Microlunatus soli: one gene and its partner. Each later gene encodes a partner of the first gene's protein in a complex. Links are inferred from orthologs where the notes say so. Each region holds a gene or a part of one and is shown on either strand. Other genes may lie near its edges. The genes, in order: hisF and hisH.

Region 1 (9,889 bases):
ACCGCCGACGATCAGGACGTCGGTCTGCTGTTCGGAGGAGTGGGAACGGGACTGCTGGCTGGTCGGCGACACTGCGAACCTCTCGTGATAAAGCGCATCAGGTAATGCGCTGAACGCTAATTGGTTCGGTACGATGCGTCAACCGTGGATCCCGACCGATCTCAGATCCGGGCCCAGCTCAACCGGAGGACAACAGCGCGTGAGACGAGACAGGCCCCATCGGGTGTCCCAGGCCGACGTCGCCCGTGCGGCGAAGGTCTCGGCCGGCATCGTGTCGTCGGTGATCAACGACCGGGACTACGGCTCGATCCGGGTCAGCGACGCCACCCGGGAACGGGTCTGGGCCGCGGTCCGCGAGCTGGGCTACGTACCGAATCTTGCGGCTCGCAGTCTTGCCCGCGGCAGCAATCGACTGATCGGTGTCTTCACCTACCAGCCGGTCTTTCCCTCGACCAGCCGGGACTTCTACCACGACTTCCTGATGGGCGTCGAGGACGCCGCCGAGGAGGCTGCGTACAACCTGCTGTTGGTGACCGGGGCGCGGACCCCGTCCGGCGACCGGTCGATCTTCGCCGGCGGTGTCAACAACCTGCAGTTGGCCGACGGGGCCGTGCTGCTCGGCGCGGGGGAGAGCCGCGACGAGCTCGCCCGGATGGCGGCGGAGAACTACCCGTTCGTCTACATCGGGCAACGACGTCCCGAAGGCGTCGAACTGTCCTTCGTCGCAGCCGACTATCACGGCGGCACGGCGGCGATCGTCCGTCGGCTCGCCGAGCTGGGGCATCGGAGGATCGCGATGATCCAGGAGGCCGGTGCGGGCGAACCGGTCCCCGGACGCCGGCCGGGCTTCCTGGCCGGCTGCCGCGAGGCCGGCATCGACGACGCTGATCGGCCGTTGCTCACCCTGGCCCGGGACAACGTCGCCGACGACGTCGGCAAGGTCGAGGACCTCGATGCGCTGATCGCGTTGGCGGCGAGGGAATCGATCACCGCGATGGTGGTCGAACGCACCGACACCGCGATGGCGGTCCGAGCCGCAGCGCTGCGCGCCGGGCGTTCGGTTCCGGGCGATCTGTCGATCCTGACCCTGACCGTCCCACCGGAACCGGCCGATGATCCCGGCCTGGCCCACCTGATGATCCCGCGCCGGGAGATGGGCCGCGAAGCCGTCCGGATCCTGCTCGAACTACTGTCCGCGACCGATTCCGGCCCGATCCGCACCACCCTGGCCTGCGGCTTCGACCCCGGCGACACCGTCGCCCCACCCACCTGATCCGCCCGCCCCAACCCGCCGACCCGTCAGTTTCTCCCCCAGTTTCGCGGCGTGTCGCGGAGGAGTTGACGGGTCACCGATGGGGCGTGAGGCCGGCGGAGCTGGGATGCACCCTCAGGTCGCGACCAGCTCGATCTCGAACCCGTACGCGTTCTCCAAATACGCCGCGTAATGATCCGGTCCACCGGCATGCGGATGTCGATCGCCGAACAACACCGACCATCCATGATCACCGCACGCGGCCGTGATCGCGTCCACGGCGTCCCGGGTGGTGTTCAGCGCCAGGTGATTGACACCGGCCCTGGTCCGGTCGAAGACGTCAGTCGCCAGATCCGGTGACTCCTCGATCACCAGGTAACTGCCGTCGGGCGCGCGCCAGGACCGACCGTGTTGCCAGTCCTGATAGGGCGTCCACCCCAGACGCTCGAACAGCCAGTCCCAGGCGGGGAGCTGGTCACCGAGATCGTGCAGCCAGAGCTCGACATGATGGAAGCCGGAGACGGTACCGTCGTTCACACCACCATCATGGCCGATCCGGTGCCAACCACGGGAAGTTGATCACGGTGAAAACGATCTTGGTCTCCTACCGGGTCAGCGATCGGGACCGATCGCTGACCTTCTACACGACGCTGGGCTATCTCGAGGTCGGTCGGGTCGACGTCGAGACCGCCGAGCTGGTGATGCTTCGGCTGCCGGACGAGTCCTCGGTATCGCTGGAGCTGGTGTGTCGGCCCAGCGGCGGCCCGATCTCGGGGGAGTCCGGCTTCGATCATCTGGCGATCGAGGTGGACGATCTCGTCCGGACCAGGGCCCGGTTGGTCGCCGGTGGTCTGAAGCCGACACCGATCGGGCATCCCGGTGGACCCGACGGGCCGACGACCTGTTTCGTCACCGATCCGGACGGCTACCGGATCGAGCTGGTCCAGTGGCCGGACGGCAGCAAGGGTGGAATGACCGAAGCCGACTTCGACTGATCGGCGGAGCGGCCGTTACGGTGCTGCCATGGCGAACTCCGGTGCAGGCTCGGTGGGGCAGCAGGACAAGATCATCGATCAGTTGGTGGCCTGGGGTGAGCGACGCGCCGACGTTGCTGCCCTGATCCTGACCAGCACCCGGGCGATCCCGGGTGGGCACACCGACGCGTACTCCGACTACGACGTGATCGCCGTCGTCGAAGGCGTCGAGGCGATGGTCAGCGACACCGGCTGGCTGGCGGAGTTCGGTGAGGTGTTGATCGACTACTGGGATCCGGTCGAGAGCGACGCCGCGACCGGAGCCGTGCAGGTCGGCAACATCACCAACTACGTCGACGGTCTCAAGATCGACTTCAGTCTGTGGAATGCCCGCTACTTCACCGAGCTGACTTCCGGTCCACGAGCCGATCCCGAACTGGACGCCGGTCATCGGGTGCTGCTGGACAAGAGCGGCCTGACCGCCGGCCTGCCGGCGCCGACCTATCGGTCCTACATACCGCGGCGCCCCGATGAGGCCGGCTACCAGCGGTTGATCACCGACTTCCTGATCGGCGTCCCGTACGTGGCCAAGGGGTTGCTGCGCGACGAACTGCTGCCCACCAAGTGGGTGCTCGACTTCGACATGCGCTTCAACTACCTGGTGCCGATGATCGAATGGCGGGTGCAGTGCGACCACGACTGGTCACTGAAGTCGGGCAATCTCGGGAAGGGGCTGAAGCAGCACCTGCCGCCGAGCATCTGGCAGGCGATGGAGAACACCTTCACCGGCGCCGATCCGGAGGCCAACTGGACGGCTCTGTTCGCGATGATCGATCTGTTCGCCACCATCGCCCGCGAGGTGGCCGAGCATCTGGGCTACCGCTATCCCGGTGATCTGATCGCCAACGTCACCGAGCATGCTCGCCGGATGCGGGCCGGGGACTTCGGCTGACGGCCGACCGACGCCGGGCCGGGGAAGATTGGCCCGGCGGAGGTCGGGAGAGCAGTCAGCAGGTCACGTACGCCTTGGAATGCTTTCTGGGGAAGGTGCAGGTGTCCAACCGGCTTCCCCTGGTGTTCAGCAGGTAGGCGGTGTCGGTGGTGTTGTTCCAGACGTACCAGCGCTGCTTCCAGTAGAGGTGGCTGCCGGTGTTGGTGCCTCGGCCGGTGTGCACGGTCACACTCCTGCGGGCCTTGAGCACGAAGCCCTTCGGGAAGACGAAGGTGTGACCGGCCTTGTCCTTGATCTTGTAGCCGGCGATCTTGATCTTGCTCGAGCCGGTGTTCTTGACCACGACGTACTCGGCGTTCAGCGACTTGTTCGAGCCTCGGTCGGTGCCGGGCGAATCCGCGTACAGCTTGGTGAACCGCAGCTTCGAGGCTGCATCGGCGTTCGACGTGGTCGCGATCAGCGACCCCGAGACCAGACCGGCGACGACCAAGAGGCTCGCCAGGGCGCGCAGGAACTTCATGGGACCCCCACGATGATGAGAAACCAGTGATGGATCGACCGTTTCGGACGGGCAAGCACCGGGACATGGCCACATCAGAGGTGGCCGGTGGATGGCGTCGTGGTCGACGATCAGAACAGTAGCGGTGATCACACCACCGCGCGGCCGATTCGCGATGATCGGGACCTGCGGCCCTAGGTCCGGATCAGTGAAGGTCGGTCAGCAGTGCGGAGCGGCTCCCGGTCGCCCGTTCGGCTCCGAACTCGAGCCGTCGACCGAGCCCGCGCCCCGCCGACCGCGGCTGCACAGGAACGGGTAGAACCAGGCGCGGAACCGCGGATCATGCATCAGTGCGCGGTAGCGGGTCAGGTCGGCCTCGGTCAGCCCGGTGGCGAGCAACGGATCGTGCAACTGGCGGATGTAGTTCAGACTCAACAGACAGCCGGAGCTGCCACCGGCGCTGGTATGGGTGTATTCCACCGTCTCGACGTCCCGCAGACCGACACGGAGCATCGCCTGATCGACCTGCCGCGCCCACTCGTAGGAGATCCCGACACCTCGGCCGATGATGTTGTGGGCGGCATGCTGGACCCGGCGGAACACTTCGGTGTCCTCCGGGCTGGGGGAGGACAGGATCGTCGTCTGCGGCCCGGTCCACTCGCCGATCACCAGCCAGCCGCCGGGCGCCAGGGCGTCGACCAGGCTCTGCAGGATCTGTTCCCGTGCGCTCAGGTGCATCAGGACGAGGCGAACGTGGATCAGGTCGTACGGACCGCCGGGCACGCCGTCCTTGATGTCGTGCTGCCGGACCTCCAAACCGATGCGGGACTGCAGTCGGCGGGTGTCGATGTCGACGGCGACGACAGAGCCGTCGGGGCCGACGCGGTCGGCGAGCCCGGCGGCGATCGTCCCGCCGCCGGCTCCGACCTCCAAGCAGCGCCAGCCGGCGCCGAGGCCGGTGGCGTCGAGGATGTTCATCGACTGCCGGTCGAGCAGCGTCGCCAGATGATCGAGCTGTTCGGTCGCCAACCGGTCGCTGGCGCCGAGGGCGTACTCCCGATGCTCGGTGCCGGGCGGGCGGATGCTCGATGCGGTCGTCATGCCAGTTCCCCCTGCCGCTGTGGTCTTCGTGCGGTGTCGTTCTGTAGCTGGAAATAGGACGGTAGACATCCGACGGGTGCTCGAGGCAGTTGTTTCGAGCACGGTCGAAGGCGGAACGGCAGCCACGGATAAGGTTGGCGCCATGAGTCTGGCGGTGCGTGTCATCCCCTGTCTTGACGTGCACGACGGGCGGGTGGTCAAGGGGGTCAACTTCGAAAACCTCCGAGACGCCGGCGACCCGGTCGAGTTGGGCGGGGTGTACGACGTCGAGGGTGCGGACGAATTGACCTTCCTGGACATCTCCGCGTCGGTCGAGGGCCGGGAGACCACCGTGGAGGTGGTCCACCGGACCGCCGGTGAGGTGTTCATCCCGCTGACCGTCGGCGGCGGCATCGCCTCGGTCGACGACGTCGACCGGATGCTGCGTGCCGGGGCCGACAAGGTCGCGGTCAACACCGCGGCGATCCACCGGCCGGAGCTGATCAGCGAGATCACCCGTCGGTTCGGCAACCAGGTGCTGGTGCTGTCGGTGGATGCCCGCCGGGAGAGTGACCAGCCGTCCGGCTTCGGTGTCACCACCCACGGCGGCCGCAAATCCGCCGACCTCGATGCGGTGCAGTGGGCTCGCCGCGGCGTCGAGCTGGGCGTGGGGGAGATTCTGCTCAATTCGATGGACGCCGACGGCACCACCGGTGGCTTCGATCTGGAGATGATCCGGGCGGTACGCCGCGAGGTCGAGGTCCCGCTGATCGCCTCCGGTGGCGCCGGCCGGGCCGAGGATTTCCCGCCGGCCGTCGAAGCGGGTGCCGACGCGGTCCTTGCGGCCAGCGTGTTCCACTTCGGAACGCTGCGGATCGCCGAGGTGAAGAAGGCGCTGGAAGCCGCGGGTTACCCGGTTCGCAGCTGACCAGATGGCAGGATCGTCCCGGCGTGTGCAGCACGCCGGTCGGATGCAGCAGGCAGATCGTTGAGTGGGGAGAGTGCGATACGGATGCGCGTGTGGTTGCCGTACGAGAGTGAGGCCGAAGCCCGACGACGGCTCGGTGAGCTGCCCGACGGGATCGAGATCGACATCTTCAACGGTGGCGAACCGCCCGCATCGGTGGACGAGGTCGAGTTCTACGTCGACCCGTACCTGAGCACCGACAGAGCCGCCTGGGAACGGCTGGCGACGATGCCCCGGCTGAAGGTGGTCCAGACACTGACCGCCGGCTTCGAGCACATCCAGCGTTACGTCCCCGACGGCGTCACTCTCTGCAACGCCGCCGGACTGCACGACGCCAGCACCGCCGAACTCGCGATCGCGCTGTCGCTGGCCGTCGGCCGTCGGCTCGACGAGTACGCCCGCAACCAGACCACCGGCGACTGGCAGTTCGGCTGGGGGAACTCACTGGCCGACAAGCGGGTGACGATCATCGGCTACGGACACATCGGCCAGGCGATCGAGCGCCGGCTGACCGGCTTCGAGGTCGGCTCGATCACCCGGGTCGCCCGCAGTGCGCGGACCGAGACCAACGCCGACGGTCACCCGGTGCCGGTACAGGCGATCGATGACCTGCCGTCCATCCTGCCCGACACCGACGTGTTGATCCTGATCATTCCGGCCACCCCACAGACCGAGAAGCTGATCGATGCCGCGGCGTTGGCGTTGCTGCCGGACGGCGCCCAGTTGATCAACGTCGGTCGCGGCAAACTGGTCGACACCGATGCCTTGCTCGCCGAGGCCGAGACGGGACGGATCACCGCCGGTCTTGACGTCACCGATCCCGAGCCGCTGCCCGTCGACCATCGGCTCTGGACCACACCGGGGGTGCTGATCAGCCCACACGTCGGTGGCGCCAGCAGCGCCTTCCAGCCGCGTGCCGACGCGCTGACCGCGGACCAGCTCCGCCGCTACGCCGCCGGCGATTCGCTGAAGAACGTGATCATCAAAGAGGAGGCGATGGCATGACCACACCGGACTGTCTGTTCTGCAAGATCATCACCGGCGACATCCCCAGCCGGAAGGTCGACGAGGACGACACCTCGTACTCCTTCCTGGACATCGCGCCGTTCCACCGTGGACACACTCTGGTCGTCCCGAAGCGGCACGTCGAGAGCTTCCTCAGTGACCCGCCCGCATGGGCCGAGATCACCGGCGCCGTCGATCGGGTCTCCCGACTGCTGCAGACCAAGCTCGGCGCGGACGGGATGAACCTCTTCTCCTCGGCGGGTGCGGTCGCCGGCCAGGAGGTCTTCCATCTGCATGTCCACCTGGTACCGCGCTACGCCGAGACCGGCGGGCTCCGCAACCTCTTCGGACCCAAGCCGGGCGCCGAGGACGCGGAGCTCGACGACGTCTGGCAGCAGATCACCGCATCGTGACCGAACAGACCGAGCTCGCCGGCCGGCGGCTGACCGGTCAGCCGCGGATCCGTCGCTGGCTGGTCGAGGTGCTGCCGGGCTACCTGGTGTCGCTGGCGATGCTGCCGGTGATCATCTCCGGCGGCAAGTTCTGGCCGTGGACGCCGCAGACCACCGATCTGCAGGTCTATCTCTACGCAGTCCGGGCAATGTTGCACGGCGAGAACATCATGACCTGGACCTCGCCGGACTGGCATCTGTACTTCATCTATCCGCCGATCTCGGCGATCCTGATGATCCCGCTGGCGATCGGACCGTACCTGTTCTGGCAGCTGGTCTGGATCGCCGGGCTGGTGATCGCCCAGAACGCGGTGATGATCAGATGCGGTGTGCCCCGTGGCTGGGCGCTCGGGCTGCTGTCGGCTGCTCTGGTGATCGGAATGGAGCCGATCCGGACCACCATCGGCTACGGGCAGATCAACACCTTCCTGATGGCGATGGTGATCATCGACCTGCTGCCGGCAGCACCGGGCCGCAAACGCCGGATCCCCGGCGGCCTGCTGATCGGCATTGCGGCCGCGGTCAAACTCACGCCGGCACTGTTCGTGCTGATGTTGTTGATCTTGGGCCGGAAGAAGCCGGCAATCACCGCGATGATCACGTTCGTCGTGCTGACAGCGGTTGGCACCGCGTTGCAGCCGGCAGCCACCGTCACCTATGTCAAGAGCTTGATCGGCGGCGAGACCCACACCTCGGGCCCGTTGTACGTCGGTAACCAGTCGCTGCTCGGTGTCGTCCTGCGCTTCTTCGGTGAGACGACCACCAACAGCCACATCGGGCTGCTGCTGTCCTTCCTGGTGGCCGTGCTGGCTGCGATCGTCGGTGCGTACTGGTGGAAGCAAGGCGGTCACGTGCTGGCCATCGCCATGGTCGGGTTGGGCACCAACCTCGCTTCACCGCTGTCCTGGACCCACCACTTCGTCTGGATCCTGCCGCTCGGTCTGGCCGCGATCTATCAGCTCCGGCGCCGACCCTGGCCCGGCGCTCGAGCCGATCACGTCCCGCTGCCCCGCTGGATGAGCATCGGCGCCGGCATCCTCGTCGTCTACGTCAGCGCCTGCCTGCCGCTGGCCCTGCTCCCGTACGCCGGCGGCGAGGAGAACTCCTACAACGCCGGCCAACGGTTGATCGCCAACCTCGGCCCGCTCCTAGCCGCCGCCCTGATGGTGGGCACCGCCATCCGGATGATCCGCCGGCGCCCTGTCTAACCTCGATCTATCAAGGTTAAGCACGTTCCCGCACCGATTTGAGGTGCGTAACCTCGACGGACGTCGGGCGCTTGAGCGCGAGCTCACCACCAGCAACCGCCGCCGGGACTGGCGCCGCCGCCGAACTTCCGGCCGGCGCCCCAGCATCCCCAGGACACCGACGGCGACCTGGCATCCCTGGGGATGCTCTCGCTGCGAGGGCGGAGTGACATCGGGCAGCGTCGTGCCCGGGCTCGACGGCACGGACGACAGCGGTAGCGTACGAACATGGCAGCCGCATCCGATCAGCCCGACATCAAACCGCGTTCCCGGACCGTCACCGACGGGCTGGAGGCGACCGCGTCCCGTGGCATGTTGCGCGCCGTCGGGATGACCGACGACGACTTCGGTAAGCCGCAGATCGGCGTCGCGTCCAGCTGGAACGAGATCACGCCCTGCAACCTGTCACTGGACCGGTTGGCCAAGGCGGTCAAGGAAGGTGTGCACGCCGCCGGCGGTTATCCGCTGGAGTTCGGCACCATCTCGGTGTCCGACGGGATCTCGATGGGACACGTCGGCATGCACTACTCGTTGGTCAGCCGGGAGATCATCGCCGACTCGGTGGAGACCGTGATGGAGGCCGAGCGGCTGGACGGGTCGGTGCTGCTGGCCGGCTGCGACAAGTCACTGCCGGGCATGCTGATGGCAGCCGCCCGTCTTGATCTTGCCTCCGTCTTCCTCTACGCCGGCTCGATCATGCCGGGCAGCGTGGACGGCAAGGACGTCACCCTGATCGACGCGTTCGAAGCGGTCGGCGCCTGCGTCCGCGGTCTGATCAGCCAAGCCGACGTGGACAAGATCGAACGCGCGATCTGCCCGGGCGAGGGCGCGTGCGGTGGGATGTACACCGCCAACACGATGGCCAGTGCCGCCGAAGCACTCGGAATGTCCCTGCCCGGATCCGCTGCGCCACCGGCGGTCGATCGGCGCCGGGACGGCTTCGCCCACAAGAGCGGTCAGGCCGCGGTCGAGATGCTGCGCCAGGGGATCACCGCCCGTCAGATCCTCACCAAGGAAGCCTTCGAGAACGCCATCGCTGTGGTGATGGCGTTCGGCGGCTCGACCAACGCCGTGTTGCACCTGCTGGCGATCGCCAACGAGGCCGAGGTCGATCTTGGTCTGGACGACTTCATCGCGGTGTCGAAGAAGGTGCCGCACCTGGGGGACCTCAAGCCGTTCGGCAGATTCGTGATGAACGACGTCGACAAGGTCGGCGGCGTTCCGGTGGTGATGAAGGCCCTGCTGGATGCCGGTCTGATCAACGGTGACTGCCTGACCGTCACCGGCCGGACGATGGCGGAGAATCTGGCCGACATCGCACCACCGGACATCGACGGCAAGATCATCCGCAGTCTGTCCGAACCGATCCACCCGACCGGCGGGATCACCATCCTGCACGGAACATTGGCCCCGGACGGTGCCGTGGTGAAGAGCGCCGGCTTCGACGACACGATCGTCGAG
Region 2 (10,035 bases), 610 kb from region 1 along the record:
CCGTCCCGGATTGGACAGCGCCTTGCCCAGACGGCTCAGCTGCTCATAGACCGCGTCGTCGACATAGCCGGTCTCGCCATCGGCAGCGGACGGTTGTTGATCATCCGACGATGTCCGATCGGAGGTCCGACTCGAGGTCATCACTGCTCCCTTCGGTGATCAACTTCTTGGCGTTCGACCGTTCGGCGCCGATCGCCAGCACAGTCACGGCGACACCGACCAGGCACAGTGCAGCGTAGCCGCCGGACAGCAGTCGGGCCGAGCCCAGCACGCCGGGACCACCGATCTGCACCAGCAAGCCGGCCAGTGCCGAGCCGAACGCGTTGCTGATCAACTGTGTGGTGTTCACACCGGCCGAGGCCTTGCTGGCCTCGGCCGGGTCCGGCGTGATCCGCATCGCCGCCGGAACCCAGTGGGCGAAGGCCATCCCGATCCCGCTGCCGGCGACGAACAGCACGGCAAACCAGGCGACCACTCGCCCCGGACCGGGATCGGCGACCTGCAGCAGTCCGTAGATCGCCAGGCCGGCCCCGAGCAAGGCCGGTCCTGCGATCCGCTGCAGCCGGGCGCCGCGGACGCCGGTGATGCCGCTGGACAGGATCTGCGAGACGCTCCATCCCCAGGACAGGGAGGCGCCCAGCAAGCCGGCGAGCAGCGGCGAGAGTCCGCCGATCTGTTGGCCGAACAACGGCAGGAAGGTCTCCACTGTCGAACCGACCGCCAGCAGGGCGACGGCCAGGTAGATCCAGGTCAGTGCCGATCCGCGCCGGTAGGTGATCGCGGGCAGCACCGTGGTGGCGGCGCGACGCTCGCGCAGGATGAAGCCGACCACGAAGAGCCCGGCGGCGATGATCAGCGCGATCGACAAGCCACGGCCGGAGACGACGGAGGCGACGCTGACCGCCGCGGCACCCAGGCTGAGCAGCGCCAGCGCGAGCACCGGCACCCGATCTGAGGCGGCTGTGCCGGACGATCCGCCGTCCGGGGCGCGGCGCGGTAGCGAGCGCCCGACCACGACCGCGACGCCGCCGGCGCTCGCGGCGAGCAGGACGAACGCCAGCCGCCATAGACCGAATTCGGCGAACAGACCCCCGATGATCGGCCCGACGACGTTGCCGAACCCCCACATCGCCGACATCAGGCCGAGCGCGCGTTGCCACAGATGGTCGGGCAGTGCCTGTCGGACGACCGCGAAGCCGAGCCCGGCAAGCAGGCCGCCGCCGAGCCCCTGCAACACCCGGCCGCCGAGCAACACCGGCATCGTCGGTGCGATCGCCCCGACCACACTGCCGGCACCGAACAGCGCCAGTCCGATCCAGTATGCCTGGCGCGGCCCGCGGCGAGTGACGGTGCGGCTGACCAGCATCGAGGTGAACACCGAGGCGACCAAGAATGCCGTCATGGCCCAGGCGTACAGGCTGCGGCCGCCGATCTCGCCGACGGCGCTGGGCAGCAGGCTGGTGGTCAGATAGACGTTCACGGCGTAGAGCGCGACGCCGCCGCTCAACACCAGGGTGACCGACCGATGCTCGCGGCCCAACAACTCTTGCCAGGACCCCTTCGGCGGGGCGGCGTCTGCCTTAGATCTCATAATCCAAAGATTAATAGAATAGATTGAGTCTGGTCAACCGTCCGGCCGTCGATCTGCTGCGACTCCGTGCCGGACGCTCTCGTAGACTCGCCGACGTGCTACGACGTATCGACCTTCGCGCCGCGACCTCCCGGGAGACAGGGCCCGCCCGGAGTCACGGCGCGGCTGCCCTGCTGGACAACCTGCAGGACGTACTGCCGCGCGCCGAGTTCGATGTCGATGCCGCCGTCGAGGCGGTGCGACCGATCTGCGAGGACATCGCCCGGCACGGCGAACAGGCGCTGACCACGTACGCCGAGCGCTTCGACCATGTGGTGCCGGCGTCGTTCCGGGTGCCGGTCGAGGCGCTCAGTACGGCACTCGCCGAGCTCGATCCTGAGCTCCGGCGTGCCTTCGAGGTCTCCATCGAGCGGCGTCGCGCGGTGAGTCTGGCCGAGTTGGGGGACGGGCAGGTCGACGTCGAGGTGGCGCCCGGAGCGCGGGTCAGCCAACGGATGATTCCGGTGGACCGGGTCGGCCTGTACGTCCCCGGCGGAGTCGCGCCACTGGCTTCGACGGTGATCATGAATGTGGTGCCGGCCCAGATCGCCGGCGTCGGTTCGCTGGCCTTGGCGTCGACCCCGCAACAGGCGTTCGGCGGGCTGCCGCACCCGAGCATCCTCGCCCTCTGTGCGCTGCTCGGCGTCGACGAGGTGTACGCCGTGGGTGGCTCCCAGGCGGTGCCGATGTTCGCCTACGGCGTTCCCGGCCTGTGTCCCAAGGTGGACATGATCACCGGGCCCGGCAACATCTACACCGTCGCAGCCAAACGGCTGGTCAAGGGCCTGGTCGGCATCGACTCCGAGGCCGGACCGACCGAGATCGCGATCCTCGCCGACGACACCGCAGTGCCCGCCTTCGTCGCCGCCGACCTGATCTCCCAGTCCGAACACGATCCGGCGGCCGCATCGGTGTTGATCACCGACTCCGAGCCGTTGATCGCCGCGGTCGAGGACGAGTTGAAGAAGCAGGTGGCGACGGCACGGCACGCCGAGCGGATCGAGACCTCGCTGACCGGGCAGCAGTCCGGAGTCGTCCTGGTCGACGATCTCGAGGCAGGGATCGCAGTCGCTGACGCCTACGCCGCCGAGCACCTGGAGATCCAGACCCGGGACGCAGCAGCGGTGTCGAGGAAGATCAACAACGCCGGAGCGATCTTCCTCGGATCCTGGTCGCCGGTGTCGCTGGGGGACTACTCCGCCGGCAGCACCCACGTGCTACCCACCGCAGGATGTGCCTGCCACTCCTCGGGGCTCAACGTGAAGAGCTACCTGAAGGCCGTCCACGTGATCGACTACGACCAGCAGGCGCTGGCCGAGATCGCGGACCACGTGGTGACCTTCGCCGAGGCCGAGGACCTGCCGTCACACGGTCGGGCGATCTCGATCAGACAGGACGGCGACCAATGACCGGCACCGCCGAGCCGTCCTTGTCCGAGCTGCCGCTGCGACCGGAGCTGAAGGGCGAGGAACCGTACGGCGCCCCACAGCTCGACGTCCCGGTGCTGCTCAACGTCAACGAGAACCCGTACCCGCCGAGTCGCGAGGTGATCGAGGACCTGAGCCGCGCGGTCGGCGAGGCGGTGGCGACGATGAACCGCTATCCCGAACGGGACGCGCTCGCGCTACGAGCCGATCTGGCCGACTATCTCGGGCACGGTTTGACCGCCGACAACATCTGGGCTGCCAACGGCAGCAACGAGGTGATGACCCACGTGCTGGGGGCGTTCGGCGGACCAGGGCGCAGTGCGCTGACCTTCGTCCCGTCGTACTCGATGTATCCCGAGTACGCGCGGAACACCCACACGGCATGGCTGACCGTGCCGCGGCGGGCGGACTTCACCCTTGATCTTGATCTTGCTCTGCGGTCGATCGCGGAGCTCCGTCCCGACGTGATCTTGATCGCCAGCCCGAACAACCCGACCGGGACCGCGACCGACCTTGATCAACTACGCAGCCTTTGCGCGGCCGCACCGGGGGTGATCGTGATCGACGAGGCCTACGCCGAGTTCGCCCGGCCGGGGACTCGCAGCGCGTTGGATCTGCTGCCCAGCTTCGGAAATCTCGCCGTCAGCCGGACGATGAGCAAGGCGTTCGCCTTCGCCGGCGGCCGGCTCGGATACCTCGCTGCCGCACCGGCCTTCATCGACGCACTGCGGATCGTCCGGTTGCCCTACCACCTGTCGGTGGTCAGTCAGGCAGCGGCCCGCGCCGCACTCGCGCACGCACCGGAACTGCTGCAGCAGGTGGACGCGCTGCGCCGGGAGCGGGACGCGCTGCAGGACTGGCTGCTCGCAACCGGGCTGCAGGTCGCCGCGTCCGACGCCAACTTCGTCCTGTTCGGCAGGTTCGCCGATCGACACCGGGTCTGGCAGCAGCTGCTGGATCGCGGCGTGCTGATCCGCGAGACCGGCCCCACCGGTTGGCTGCGGGTCTCGGTCGGTACGCCGGAGGAGACGGCCGCCTTCAGAACCGCCCTCACCGACATCCTGCCCGACAACGAAAGGCTGACCGATGACTGACACCGGTCCCGAGCAGGGCCGGACCGCGTCCCTGGAACGCAGCACCTCCGAATCCAGCGTCTCGGTCCGGATCGACCTCGACGGCAGTGGCGACTCGGTGATCAACACCGGCGTCGGCTTCTACGACCACATGCTGACCGCGCTGGCCCGGCACGGTCTGTTCGACCTCGAGATCGAGACCAAGGGCGATGTCTGGATCGATGCACATCACAGCGTCGAGGACACCGCGATCACCCTGGGGCAGGCGATCCGGACCGCGCTCGGCGACAAGCGGGGGATCCGCCGCTTCGGCGATGCGATGGTGCCGCTGGACGAGGCGCTCGCGCAGGCCGTTGTCGACGTCTCCGGTCGGCCGTACTGCGTGCACAGCGGCGAACCCGCCGGCCAGGAACAGGTGATCATCGGCGGCGGGAATGCCGGAGTTCCCTACGTCGGCAGCCTGACCCGGCACGTGATGGAGAGCTTGGCGTTCCATGCCGGGATCTGCCTGCACCTGCGCGTGTTGGCCGGAAGGGATCCGCACCACATCGTCGAAGCGCAGTTCAAGGCCGTCGCGCGGGCGCTGCGCGATGCGGTCGCACTCGACCCCCGAGTCAGCGGCGTGCCGAGCACCAAGGGCACGCTGTGACGACGTCGGTCGTGATCTTGGACTACGGTCTGGGCAACATCCGGTCGGCGCAACGGGCGGTGGCCCGGACCGGCGCCGACGTGACCATCAGTGTTGATCATGATGCTGCGGTCGCCGCGGACGGACTGGTGGTCCCGGGGGTGGGTGCGTTCGCCGCCTGCATGGACGGACTGTTGCAGGTCGGCGGCGACAAGATCATCGCCGCACGGGTGGCGGCCGGCAGGCCGGTGCTCGGCATCTGCGTCGGCGCGCAGATCCTTTTCACCGAGGGCGTCGAGCACGGACACCGGGTAGCCGGATGCGCCCGCTGGCCCGGGACGGTGGAGGAGTTGCACGCCGTCCGGCTGCCGCACATGGGCTGGAACACCGTCGACGCGCCCGCCGGCAGCACCCTGTTTGCCGGACTCGGGACGGAGCGTTTCTACTTCGTCCACTCCTACGGCATCAGGGAGCAGGCAGCGCCGGCGTTGGACGGTGCGACCGTCACCTGGGCCGAGCACGGCGGTGATCGTTTTGTCGCCGGCATCGAGCAGGGCGTGTTGAGCGCCACCCAGTTCCATCCGGAGAAGTCCGGGACTGCGGGCGCCCGACTGCTGGCCAACTGGGTCGACACCCTCTGAGGGGCAGCCCACTAGCAGCCGGGTAGGTGGGGCAACCCGGAGGTGTCGATGTAGCTGCTGGGTGACGGGCTGCTGCCCTTGCTGGCCGGCGGATAACCGACCTGCAGCCAGGGGCTGTCGATGCCGGTCCGGGTGGAGCCCCACTGCCGGGTGAGGGATGCGTAGCTGCCGCTGCGGACATCGAGGATGTGCTGGGCATAGCCGTCGTTCCACACCACGAAGGAACTGCCGACCACACCCACCGCGTCGATCGCCCGATCGGCGCCGACGGTGATCGCAGCCCGCGGCTTGGCCCATCCCGGCCGCCAGACGTAGAGGGTCCGGAGCCGGTGGTCGGACCAGGCATACAGCTGCCGACTGTTGGCCAGCGCGAACGGGCCGTTGATCTCGGCGAGCTGTGCCGGGAGTCGGATCGGTTTCAACGTGGTCGGGTCGGCGGCAGCCAGCCTCGACAGCTCGCCCTGCTTCCTGGCAGCAGACCACAGCACGCGATGATCACCGAGCCGCCAGACCCGGATCGGTGAGCCAGCGGTGCTGACGTTGTCCCGCCGCCCGGTGTCGATGTTGTAGCGGCGCAGATAGCTAATGGTCCGGCCGGGTTTCCCGCCGGGGACCTGGGGCCAGAACACGTGCCCGTCGACCAGGGCCACATAGGGCCAGGGACCTCCCGGGTGGCCACCGTCGGCGTTGGTGTCGGCCGCGCCGATCCGACGCGGCGTGCCGCCCCGGACGGTGTCCCAGATCCAGACGCTCCAGTCGTTGATGTCGGCGGGATCGTGCAGCACGCCGTAGGCGAGCCACCGACCGTCGTAGTCGGCGTTCAGGATCTGCCACTGCTGATGGCCGTCGGCACCGAAGTCGTCGATCAATCGGTCCTTCGACCCGACCCGCCAGACGATCTTGTTGGTACCCGATCCCAGGCCCGGCCGGCTGTACTGCAACACGGTCTCGCCGTTCGTCCCGACGAACGCGGTGCCGGCCTGGAGTCCCGCTCCGGGCTTCAGCCGTCCGCGATGCAGGGCGTCGTTCCAGGCCTGGGGGAGCGCGACCCGGCAGGTCTTGGTCCAGCGGGCAGCGGCGCCGCCCGGCGTAGCCGATCCTTGACTGCCCGGCGATGCCGAGGGATGGCCGGTTGACGGGGTTGCCGATCGTTCGGCGGTGTTGCTGCAGCCGGTGATGATCATCACCGCCAGGCACAGACCGGCGAACAGTCCGGCGCCGGGCAGCCGGTCACCAGACGTAGCCGCGACCACCCAGGATCGTCACCATCTTGTCGGTGGTGATCGCGGAGCTCTTGGGGACGCCGCCGCTCCACGAGATCGACGCAGCTCCGGACGCCGGGTCGACGTAGTGGGTGTTGCCACCGGAGTTGGAGTATCCGCGGATCGGGATCCAGTGGAAGATCTGCCGATCCGCCGGATGCCCGACCAGATGGGGCCCGTTTGCGATCTCCCAGGCGTTGCCGGCGATGCCGTAACCGTCGTTCACATCGGTGACCAGACGCGTCTTGAAGGTGGACTTCTCCCCGGAGGTGGGACTGGTGTTGAGTCCCTGGGCGTAGTACCTGACGCCTGCCGGTGCGACGGAGTTGATGGCCGCCGGCATCGGGTAGCTGGTGCCGTTGTACCAGTCCGTGCCGTTCCGCGTGGTGCCCAGCATCGATGCGGCCTGGGCCTGGGTCCGGCTGACGCGGATCCCCTTCAGCATGGTGACCAGCGTGGCCGGCCCGCAGTAGTAGGAGTTGGCCTGCTGGACCCAGCGCATCGAGTCGACCAGACCGGAGGACGAGACAGCACGCTGAGAGACCTGTCGTCGGGCTCGGGAGTCCTTGGCCGCGATGCCGGCCAACTCGTCCGCGCTGAGCGTCGGCGTGCCGATGATCCGGGACCTCTCCGCCGGTCGATCGAGCGGAGTACGCGGCTCGGCCTGCGCCGGTGACGCCGCGGCGAGCAGGGCGAGCACGCACGCACCGGTGACGGCGGACGCTGCGGCGATTCTCATCACGGACACCTCCGAAGAGCCTCCACCTCGGGTCAGGTGGTCAGGCAGTCTGGAAGGCAGAACCTACCGGACCCGACCTTTCCGTTCGATGACCCAGGGATGAACTCCACACCGTTTCGCCCACGCCTGGTACGCGGCGGCCAGATGCTGCACCACCGGACGGTGGGCGGCGGCGAGGTCATGGAGTTCGGTCCGGTCGGCGTCGATGTCGTACAACTCCCAGGGCCCACCGAACTTGCGCACCAGCTTCCACCGACCCTGACGGACCGCGCAGTTGCCCTCGTGTTCCCAGTAGAGCAGGCGATTGCGGTCGGCCTCCGGCCGTCCGAGCCAGCTGTTGATCATGGATCGGCCCTCGATCGGCGTCAACGGTCGGCCGGCCCGGGATGCGGGGTAGCGCAGCCCGGTGACGTCCAGGACGGTGGCCATCACGTCGGTCAGCTGATGCGGATGGTGACTGATCCGACCGGCCGGCAACCGACCCGGCCAGTGCGCGATCAGCGGGGTGGAGATGCCGCCCTCGTGCACCCAGTGCTTGTACTCGCGGAACGGGGTGTTGGACACTCCCGCCCAGCCGCGACCGTAGGAGCTGTAGGTGGTCGCCGGGCCCGGGACGATGGTCGGGTCGTTGCCGCGCCGGACCCTGGTGCTCCGGTGCGCTGCCGGATCCGAGCCGGTCCGGCGGCGATCGACGCCCGAGTCCGCCCCGCTGTCGTCGGCCTGAGCGATCCGGGCCTGCAGTTCCTCGGCGCTGCCGCCGTTGTCGGACAAGAAGATGATCAAGGTGTTGTCCAACTGCTTGGTCCGGGTCAACGCCTCGACCAGTTGTCCCACCGCGGCATCCATCATCGCGATCTGAGCTGCGTAGACCTCCATCCGACGCTGCTGCCACTGCGGCCGGGTGATCGTGTCGTACGGCTGCACCCGGGGATCGCGCTGACCGAGCTTCCACCGGCCGGACAGCATCCCGCTGTCGACGAGTCGGCGATACCGCTGCTGCCGCAGCGTGTCCCAGCCCGCCCGGTAGTGGCCGGCCTGGAGCTTGATCCAACGCTCCGGCGCGTGCAGCGGCCAGTGCGGCGCGGTGAAGGGCAGATACAGGAAGAACGGCTGGTCCGGTCTGTTGTGCACCTGGTCGTGGACGAATTCCGATGCCCGGCGGCCGAGCTCTGTGGTCAGGTAGAAGTCCTGCGGCGGATCCAGCTTCCGGCTGTCGGCGTACAGGGCTGCCGGTTCGAAGTAGCTCGACGCTCCGCCGATGATGCCGTAGTGATGATCGAAGCCGCGGCCCTGCGGCCAACTGTCGTCGGGCTTGGCGACCTGCGCGGTGAGATGCCACTTGCCGAACATCGAGGTCGCGTAGCCGGCGTCACCGAGCAGTTCGGCCAGCGTCAGGCAGCGCCTGTTCAAGGTGCCGGGATAACCGTGCTCTCCGGCCTTGTTCAGCACGCCGATACCCGTTTGGTGCGGGTGCAGGCCGGTGAGCAGCGAAGCCCGGGACGGCGAACAGCGCGCGGTGTTGTAGAACTGCGACATCCGTACCCCGCCGGCCGCGAGCCGATCGAGGTGCGGCGTGGCGATCTCCGAGCCGTAGCAGCCGATGTCGGAGAACCCCATGTCGTCGGCCAGGATGAGCACCACGTTGGGCCGTTGCCCGGCCGTCGGTGACGAGGTCGCTCCGGGGTCGGCGCTCGGGCTGCCCGATCCTCCCGTCGCGGCGGGCGATCCGGCCGGCGGCGCGCCCACGCCACCGGGTGCGGAGCAACCCGCCAGCGCCCCGCCGACGCCCAGTGCGGAGAGCCCGAGCAGACGGCGTCGGGGAAGGGTCATGATCGGTGCCTCATCTCGCCGAGAGTTTAGCCTCGATCCGTGGACGGGCGCCGTAGCGAGCGGCACCAGAGGGGTGTGCTGGCAAGGCGCCGGCGTGAGGGTGGTCTGGTTGACCATTGAGCGTCGGCAACGCCGCCAGCGCGCCGCTCTGGGGCCGCGCAGTAGGCGCCCGTCCACGGATCGAGGCTCAAGGTGTTTGAGGGGTTATCGGTGCCCGGTTCGGTGTGCTGCTCGATCAAGCCCAGGCTCGCCCGGGAACGCCTCGCCCTTGTGAGGGAGACGTCGTGGCCTCATCATTGCTGCAACGGCAGCGGAGCTGAGTGTGCCGTACTCGGCCGAAACCGGCGGACATCGCGGTCCGTCGATACAGGAAGCGGAGGAAGCCATGAGCGATCGGTACGACACCGTGGTCTTCGATCTGGGTGGAGTTGTGCTGAACTGGGAGCCCGAAAGGGCCTATCAGCAGGTGATGCCAGCCGACCAGGTCGGTGACTTCATGGACGAGATCTGCTTCAACGAGTGGAACCATCGCCACGATGCCGGTCAGGACTGGGACGAGGGCGAGGCGGAGCTGATCTCCCGGTTGCCGCAGCATCGTGAGCAGATCGAGGCCTACCGCCGCTATTTCGATCTCACGATCACCGGCATGGTGCCCGGCACGGCCGCGATCATCGCCGAACTGCAGCGGGCCGGTGTGCGACTTGTCGCGCTGACCAACTGGTCGGCCGACCTGTTCCGTCCGACCAAACGGCGGTTCGGTCTGCTGAACCGGTTCGAGGGCATCGTGGTCTCGGGAGAAGAGGGC

What was found.
Region 2: the proteins of hisF (region 1) and hisH are in contact, whole or in part, in a crystal structure (PDB 6RU0), measured with the Thermotoga maritima proteins. The link is inferred for Microlunatus soli from one-to-one orthologs. Residues at the interface, in WP_004080486.1 of Thermotoga maritima: Met1, Leu2, Ala3, Arg5, Ser40, Glu41, Asp45, Glu46, Ala70, Glu71, Ile73, Asp74, Ile75, Pro76, Phe77, Asp98, Lys99, Ser122, Gln123, Glu161, Thr195, Leu196, Asn247, Arg249, Glu251; in WP_004080484.1 of Thermotoga maritima: Asn15, Arg18, Arg22, Arg117, Leu118, Pro119, His120, Met121, Gly122, Trp123, Asn124, Asn134, Gly135, Tyr136, Tyr138, Val140, Tyr158, Glu180, Lys181, Ser182, Ser183, Lys184, Ile185.

Annotation. Positions count from the first base shown.
Region 1 is NZ_LT629772.1:5,577,611-5,587,499, forward strand. The notes cover bases 3,949-6,802. They hold hisF (imidazole glycerol phosphate synthase subunit HisF), read left to right. Parts: upstream 3,949-4,920; coding sequence 4,921-5,685; downstream 5,686-6,802. Other genes in these bases: BLU38_RS25585 (methyltransferase domain-containing protein), read right to left, coding at 3,949-4,778; BLU38_RS25595 (2-hydroxyacid dehydrogenase), read left to right, coding at 5,770-6,729; BLU38_RS25600 (HIT family protein), read left to right, coding at 6,726-6,802. Outside these bases: BLU38_RS25555 (FAD-dependent oxidoreductase), read right to left, coding at 1-72; BLU38_RS25560 (LacI family DNA-binding transcriptional regulator), read left to right, coding at 200-1,273; BLU38_RS25565 (VOC family protein), read right to left, coding at 1,388-1,789; BLU38_RS25570 (VOC family protein), read left to right, coding at 1,837-2,247; BLU38_RS25575 (aminoglycoside 6-adenylyltransferase), read left to right, coding at 2,276-3,178; BLU38_RS25580 (lamin tail domain-containing protein), read right to left, coding at 3,234-3,698; more of BLU38_RS25585, read right to left, coding at 3,897-3,948; more of BLU38_RS25600, read left to right, coding at 6,803-7,142; BLU38_RS25605 (glycosyltransferase 87 family protein), read left to right, coding at 7,139-8,389; ilvD (dihydroxy-acid dehydratase), read left to right, coding at 8,657-9,889.
Region 2 is NZ_LT629772.1:6,184,673-6,194,707, forward strand. The notes cover bases 3,588-6,587. They hold hisH (imidazole glycerol phosphate synthase subunit HisH), read left to right. Parts: upstream 3,588-4,775; coding sequence 4,776-5,399; downstream 5,400-6,587. Other genes in these bases: BLU38_RS28325 (histidinol-phosphate transaminase), read left to right, coding at 3,588-4,151; hisB (imidazoleglycerol-phosphate dehydratase HisB), read left to right, coding at 4,144-4,779; BLU38_RS28340 (hypothetical protein), read right to left, coding at 5,411-6,587. In the rest of the region: BLU38_RS28310 (ArsR/SmtB family transcription factor), read right to left, coding at 1-141; BLU38_RS28315 (MFS transporter), read right to left, coding at 101-1,591; hisD (histidinol dehydrogenase), read left to right, coding at 1,762-3,039; more of BLU38_RS28325, read left to right, coding at 3,036-3,587; more of BLU38_RS28340, read right to left, coding at 6,588-6,652; BLU38_RS28345 (C39 family peptidase), read right to left, coding at 6,630-7,400; BLU38_RS28350 (arylsulfatase), read right to left, coding at 7,464-9,230; BLU38_RS28355 (HAD-IA family hydrolase), read left to right, coding at 9,616-10,035. UniProt on the Escherichia coli protein: IGPS catalyzes the conversion of PRFAR and glutamine to IGP, AICAR and glutamate. The HisH subunit catalyzes the hydrolysis of glutamine to glutamate and ammonia as part of the synthesis of IGP and AICAR.